DNA from 3 places in the Paenibacillus sp. 2003 genome. Region 1 is predicted to be linked to each of the others. Evidence: riboswitches for the same ligand, from Rfam matches in the RefSeq annotation. Region 1 holds a riboswitch; each other region holds the start of a gene.
What was found. A riboswitch is a leader RNA that binds a small molecule or an ion and turns the genes downstream of it on or off. The one in region 1 is predicted to bind thiamine pyrophosphate.

Region 1 (2,269 bases):
AAGCCCATCGTAGGTGCTGACCACAATGGGAAAGAATGCGATCAGGAACACCACGGCGACTTTGCTCCACAAGGTATAACCAAACCACAGGATGAATACAGGGGACAGGGCAATCAGTGGTATGGTCTGACTGATCACGATGAAGGGATACAAGGCCTTTTCAATCGATCGGTTCATATGCATGCCTGTCGCTAGCGTAATTCCAGTCACTATGGACAAGCCAAAACCAACAACAACCTCCATCAAGGTAGCAGGCAGATGGGTAGCCAGCAGGAGGTAGCGATGCTCATACAGGGAGCTGGCAATCGCCGTTGGGGCTGGAATGATGAAGGAGGGCACCCATCCCATACGCACAATCCACTCCCAGAAGACAAGCAGCAAGAGCAGGAGCCAAAGAAACAGACCATAACGGGCAAGCCAACGCCTTACGTTATCCTTCATGCAGTTTCCCAAGTTACCTTCTCGCATGCAATTGTTCCTCCAGTCGTCGTCTCATCTGAACGAGCGCCGGTTCATAGATCATGTCCGAATGTCTTGGACGTGGCAAAGGTACCGTCAAATCCTCAAGCTGTTGGCCTTGGCGCCCCGGAGTTAACAGGATAATCCGATCACTGAGCAGCAGCGCCTCTTCAATGTCATGCGTTATGAACAACACGGTTTTGCCAAAGCCCTCCCACAGTTCCAACAACCAGCGATGCATCTCCCGTTTGGTTAAGGCATCGAGTGCGCCGAATGGTTCATCCAGCAGCATGAGTTGGCCACCTGTCAGCAAAGTACGAAGCAGCGCGACACGCTGGCGCATGCCACCCGACAGCTCGTCTGGGTAAGCATTCGCGTAGCCGGATAGGCCAAATCTGTCGAGCCCAGCCAGAATGTCCGCGCGAATTCTTCCCTTATCCTGCCGCTCTGGAGCAAGTTCAGCGGGGAGCATGCAATTCTCCATGACGGTTCGCCAGGATAACAGGAGGTCCTTTTGTGGCATGTAGGCCACCTGCCCCAGTCGCTTTCCTTCAGGGACCCAAGGAATTTCTATGGTTCCGTGGGTTGGCTCAAGCAGGCCTGCCAGCAGCTTGAAAAGGGTGCTTTTACCGGAGCCGCTGGAGCCGATGAGCGAGACGAATTCGCCGTTGGCTACACGCATCGACACATTGGAGAGCACGGGGGAATCCCTTTTTCCCGGGAAAGCGTAGCTCATGTTGTGAATGGTTATGTTATTATCCATCTCGTTTGGTTCCCCCTTGTTATTCCAAATTCAACTTCAAACTGCGGGATCTTTAATTACACCTTCTGATATGCCCGCAGAACGCGAAAAAGACCCACCCATTTCCGGAGAAATGAGTGGGTCTGTAAGTTCAATTCACATTAAATTTCATCATCAACATGAAAAAATCCGCTTACTGAAAGGCCGCTCCACTTCCCTCCGCTGGTATGATCCAGATCAGGTTCAAAGGGTCCGAATCATTCGATTCGTCTCAGCCGTAAGGCTCCCCTAGTGCAATGTTCAAGATATGCAGTTGTGTGTTCAGCATATATCACATGCAAGTGGAATGTAAAGGGGGCGCTCGGAAAGAATGTGAGTACTGATCTTGGCTTTCCGCGGATTCATAATACGCTTCGTCCAAGACAATTACGACATGGGAGGGAATATGATTGAGTAAACCAAGCAGCCGTGAAAATGGTTCCGGTCAGATTATTCGGATTGTACAGCCAGATCATTCGGGTAGAAGCAATAATTCGTTGCCGGAATTGCTCCAGGTCCCTCTATTCCTCTTACTGGGGCAGGTTTATTTAATCAGATAGATACGGTACAATATCTATTAAATTTCTATATGTTGCTTTCGGAATGTATTAAATGGAAGGGGGAGTGTATATGAAAACGATTGGTCTTATTGGTGGAATGAGCTGGGAGTCATCGTTAGAATATTATCGAATTATTAATGAAGAAGTGAAAAATAAATTGGGAGGACTTCATTCAGCCAAATGCATTTTATATAGCGTGGATTTTGAAGAAATCGAGCGTTATCAGGCTGAAGGTGATTGGGAAAGTGCTGGTGAATTATTAGGGAATGCTGCTCAGTCTTTGGAAAAGGCAGGAGCAGAAATGATTGTAATTTGTACAAATACGATGCATAAAGTGATTAAACATATTGAAGAAAAAGTGCGTTTACCCATTGTACATATTGCTGATTCAACAGCAAATCAAATTCATAAGTCCAAAATAAGTACGGTTGGTTTACTCGGCACAAAATATACGATGGAACAAGACTTT
Region 2 (2,269 bases), on a different contig from region 1:
GTGCTTGCCATGTGAGATCACGGCTCCTTTCGTGATATATAAAATGAACCAATGACTGTTACACTTGCCACTTCGATGACAGAATAACCTTCCAATCGCTGTTATCCCCAGATTTTTTTGATTCCCTTTCTCTAAGGGAAAATCCGGTGATAAAGGCGACCGCTTCGCTTTTTCACGTTATTTCTGTCCTCTCCGTCCTCGTGTAAATATTAAGTTCGTTTTATATGAGAAATTTTATTGGGGTAAAAACTCGTTTGTGTATGCCTTGCTCACATCGATCTGTTCATCCAGCAGTTTTTTGCTAAACATCCAGTCGGTGTAGTTCTGCCACACTTCCTGTTTTTGTTCTCCCCAGCGCGGGGCGTCATCCGTGTACTTTGGACTAAGCCATTTCTGGCTTGCCAGTACCAAGTCTTTATCCAGATCCGGGACGGCCTTGATCAGAATATTCGCTGCGTCTTCGGGATGATCAATTGCGTATTGATATCCTTCTGAAGTGGCTTTCAGGAATGCTTTCACCAACTCAGGGTCGTTCTGAATCGTCTGCTCGTTTGTCACGAGGACAGGCGTGTAGTAATCCAATGCATCTGAATAATCCTTCACATACAACATGTCGATGGGTTCCCCGCGCAGTTCGGCTTCAATACCCGTCCAGGCGTAGAAAATCCATGCAAAATCAATGTCCCGTTTTACTGCGGTGAAAAAGTCGGCGTCACCCATATTAATGTTTTTCACTTTCGATACATCGGCTCCGTCGCCTTCCATAATGGATTGCATCACGGCTTCTTCGACTGGGGAACCCCAACCGCCATAGGTTTTACCTTCAAAATCTTTCGGTGACTTGATATTCCGATCCGCCGGAGCAGCGAAACCAGATGTATTATGCTGAATAACTGCTGCGATGGAGACCAATGGAACACCCTGTGTGCGGGCTTGAGTTACACTCTCCTGATAACTTACACCAAAAGGCACTTCATTCGAGGCAACCATCGTATCTGCGCCGCCGGCACCTGGCTGAACAATCTCCACGTTCAAGCCTTCGGCCTTATAAAAACCTTGATCCACAGCCGCATACAGGCCGGTATGATTCGTATTTGGTGTCCAGTCGAGCACCACTTTAATATCTTTCAGGGCGGCAGTGTCACCTTTGTTGCTGCTTTCCGTATTTGTGTTGCCGTTCTGCCCAGCTGGGGCAGCTTCTTTGCCACCACATGCGGCTACAGTCACCATAAGCACGCATAAGAGCAACAATCCCATCGTTTTACGCCATTTCATCTGTGGTTCTCTCCTTCGGTATGTCCGGCCGATTGGCACGGGGTACTCCTTGGCTTCATATCCAATCATCTTGCATAAATCGACAGATTTATACCAGTTGAGATCTGGATAACGTCACTTTTTTTAGCTCTCTGGCTATATAAAAGAACATTAAAAAAGCGTCCCGTAATCCGGGACGCGTGCAGGCGTTAGAGAGGTGGCGTTCAGCATAGGGCTGTGCCATTTCGATATACTCCGATTCCTACGCTGGCATGATCCAGATCAGGTCTAAGGGTTAGTATCTTGGTGGGATACACTCTCAGCCGGCCAATTCCGACTCCCCTGGGAAACTATGAAGTTACGGGCATTACTAGGTGTAATTATAGGCCAGCGGGTGGAACGTGTCCAGTCAGGAACTGGATGGGGACACGTATGAACTTATCAAACAGGCCGTTATACATATGTATATCAGCCTGTTTAGATGTGTTATTTTCAATAATTATCGTGGCGAATCCTATAAGGAAATCTGGGTGAGTGTAAAAGCACCGGATAGTGGGTCATAGCCTAAGTGCTGAAGATCCGGAAGGCTCCCAACAAATACTTAGATCAAATCCGATGTTTGATATCTCGTCGCATAAGGGTTGCTTTCCCTATTTCAGTGATCAGCTTTTGCTCGTTTGACCTTGACCGGGGGCGCTTGATTCATTTAAACAACATAATTTAGATACAAAAGGAGATAGTACTGCTATACAAATAATTACTTTTTACATAAAAATGGGGGCGTACTGAATGATCCTTAAAATCATATTCGCAATTATTCTGTCCTATTGTATCTACGTTTTTTTCACAGCTTACCTTTTATTTTTGGTTCCGTCTCCATCTACTATTGAAAATACGGATATGCAAAAATCGATAACAGAAGGAAGCACAACAGATCGCGTATTGCTCTTGGAGGACGGCTTTCAATCCGGTCAGGTGAGAATCCAGACCATTCGAGAGGCGAAAACAAGCATCG
Region 3 (2,269 bases), on a different contig from region 1:
ACTCTTCACTCTGTAATCCAGCCGCTATAATGACATGTTTGCATTTCATCTCACCGATCGATGTGGAGATCCCCTGCACGCCGTGTTCGTTTGCTTGCACACGTATATCCTGTATGTCCTCCATAACCCGTGCTCCCAATGCTTGAGCGGATTCGGCGTATGCCTTCGTTAGATGGACTGGAAGAATTTCACTCTCGTAAGGTCTGTAATAGGCTCCATACGTATCTCTGTTGAGCCATGATGCCTCATGTTGTACAACGGAACGATCCCACCACACCTCATCAGCAGAAGCAGACAAAGCAAACTTCCGATTGTCCTTATAACTACTTAATTCACTGTATGAACGAAAAGGAGTTAGGAATCCCTGGCGTTGCAGACCAGTCTCTAGCTCACTGAGTGTAGCCATTAGCAACTCTTGCTCATGAAGTAACCGCCTGCTCTGCCTGGCAAGCTTAGCCATCAAAGGATGAGCAAAACCCTCACTATCTGCCGCCAGCATTCCAGCCGCCGCGCAAGACGTGCCTCCTGCAATCGCCGAACGCTCCAGCAACAGCACATCCTGTCCACGGGAAGCAAGCTCATACGCAATGGCACATCCAACAACGCCTCCCCCTACAATAATCGTTTCTGCATGAATTTTATCCGGTTTATCAGTAAAGATCTCTTTCATCCTCTCATCTCCTTGATTCAGCGCCTCAGAATTTCTGTAGCAACTATAGCCTGCCTTAATAATGCAGCCGCCCGATCCGGGGAATCGCTCGCCCATACATTCGAGATCACAGCGACTCCCTGTGCGCCTGCAGAGCGAATAGCGTGAATGTTTCCCGGTTCGATGCCCCCGATCGCAATGACAGGAATGGAGACACGCCTGCACACTTCAGCAAGAGCATGTAATCCTCTTGGGTCAAGACCAGGCTTACTGTTGGTTGAGTAGACATGCCCGAAGAAAAGGTAATCGGCTCCCCGTTCTTCAGCGATTTTTGCCTCATCGATTGAATGAACAGATACACCCAGACGAAAGCGCTGCACATTGCCTATAACAGCAGGGTTATAATTTCGTATCGCATCTTGCCCCCAATGTACACCGCCATAGATGTCATTCTGTGAAGGCAGCTCTGAACCATTGATAACGATGCGACAAGATGGAACGCCAACGCTACGCAGACTTTCAGCCCAACCAATCTTGTCTTGCCATGTGAGTTGTTTTTCTCGTATGTGAATATAGTCCACCCAAGACCAAACGTCCTTTGCAGCTTTTACAAAAGATGCTTGATCCCCTGCACCCGTAGATACAACATGCAATTCAAATGATTCGTGAACATGTTCATGAGAAATTACCGTACTGTTCATCTCCTTCCAGGCGTGAATGCTATGAAAAATACAAAAAAGCCACTCCCGTAGGGGAGTGGCTGCGTATTAATTATAGGACCAGATGACTGACTGAAGCATACAGTTCATTTCGTGCAATAAAGCTATAAACCTTATAGCCTTAACGTTATACACGCAACTGCATGTTTCAATTCGTTAAGCAGACGGTTGAAATCCTTTCGAATTGCCGTTGCTCACGTCATTCACTGAAACGCGCTCGCCACTTCCCTACGCTGGTATGATCCAGATCAGGTGCAAAGGGTCCGGAATCGCATTCTTCCATCTCAGCCGCATCGTGCGGCCCCCCTAGTGTTCATATGAAGTTGTAGCCTATGTTACCATAGACGGATTTTTTTGTCACCGTCATTTCTGTTAAACATTGTCTTGAATCGTCTAGTTTTTCTCAGACCACTCTTCGACATTCCATGTTTTGGTAACCCAACCCTCGTAGAAATCAGGTTCATGAGATACCAGTAACACCGTTCCCTTGAATTCTTGCAAAGCACGCTGCAACTCCGCTTTGGCTGTGACATCGAGATGGTTTGTCGGCTCATCGAATAAAATCCAGTTGCTTTCACGCATCAAGAGTTTGCATAAACGAACCTTGGCTTGCTCTCCACCACTCAGCATGTTAAGCGGACGGGTAATGTGCTCATTTTTCAACCCACAGCGAGCGAGATGACCCCGGACCTCATTCTGGGTCAAATGTGAAAACTCATTCCAGACATCCTCGATAGGCGTGATATTTCCAGCACGAACTTCCTGCTCAAAATAGGCCGTTTCGAGATAATCTCCCAAAAAGGTCTTTCCACTGAGTGGAGATATTTTGCCCAGAATGGTTTTCAGCAGTGTCGATTTACCCACACCATTACAACCTACGATGGCAATTTTCTCACCACGT

Region 2: another riboswitch for thiamine pyrophosphate. It lies ahead of J2X75_RS22430 (ABC transporter substrate-binding protein); the one in region 1 lies ahead of J2X75_RS15645 (ABC transporter ATP-binding protein).
Region 3: another riboswitch for thiamine pyrophosphate. It lies ahead of J2X75_RS10430 (thiamine phosphate synthase); the one in region 1 lies ahead of J2X75_RS15645 (ABC transporter ATP-binding protein).

Annotation. Positions count from the first base shown of each region.
Region 1 covers NZ_JAVDTB010000003.1:9,211-11,479, forward strand. Annotated here, with positions in the region: gene J2X75_RS15640 (ABC transporter permease) at 1-468, opposite strand, end outside; gene J2X75_RS15645 (ABC transporter ATP-binding protein) at 455-1,222, opposite strand; TPP riboswitch at 1,399-1,501, opposite strand; gene J2X75_RS15650 (hypothetical protein) at 1,651-1,800, shown strand; gene J2X75_RS15655 (aspartate/glutamate racemase family protein) at 1,871-2,269, shown strand, end outside.
Region 2 covers NZ_JAVDTB010000006.1:164,765-167,033, reverse strand. Annotated here, with positions in the region: gene J2X75_RS22435 (MTH1187 family thiamine-binding protein) at 1-11, opposite strand, end outside; gene J2X75_RS22430 (ABC transporter substrate-binding protein) at 235-1,275, opposite strand; TPP riboswitch at 1,496-1,608, opposite strand; gene J2X75_RS22425 (phospholipase D-like domain-containing protein) at 2,044-2,269, shown strand, end outside.
Region 3 covers NZ_JAVDTB010000001.1:2,420,512-2,422,780, forward strand. Annotated here, with positions in the region: gene thiO (glycine oxidase ThiO) at 1-670, opposite strand, end outside; gene J2X75_RS10430 (thiamine phosphate synthase) at 688-1,350, opposite strand; TPP riboswitch at 1,577-1,686, opposite strand; gene J2X75_RS10435 (ABC-F family ATP-binding cassette domain-containing protein) at 1,762-2,269, opposite strand, start outside.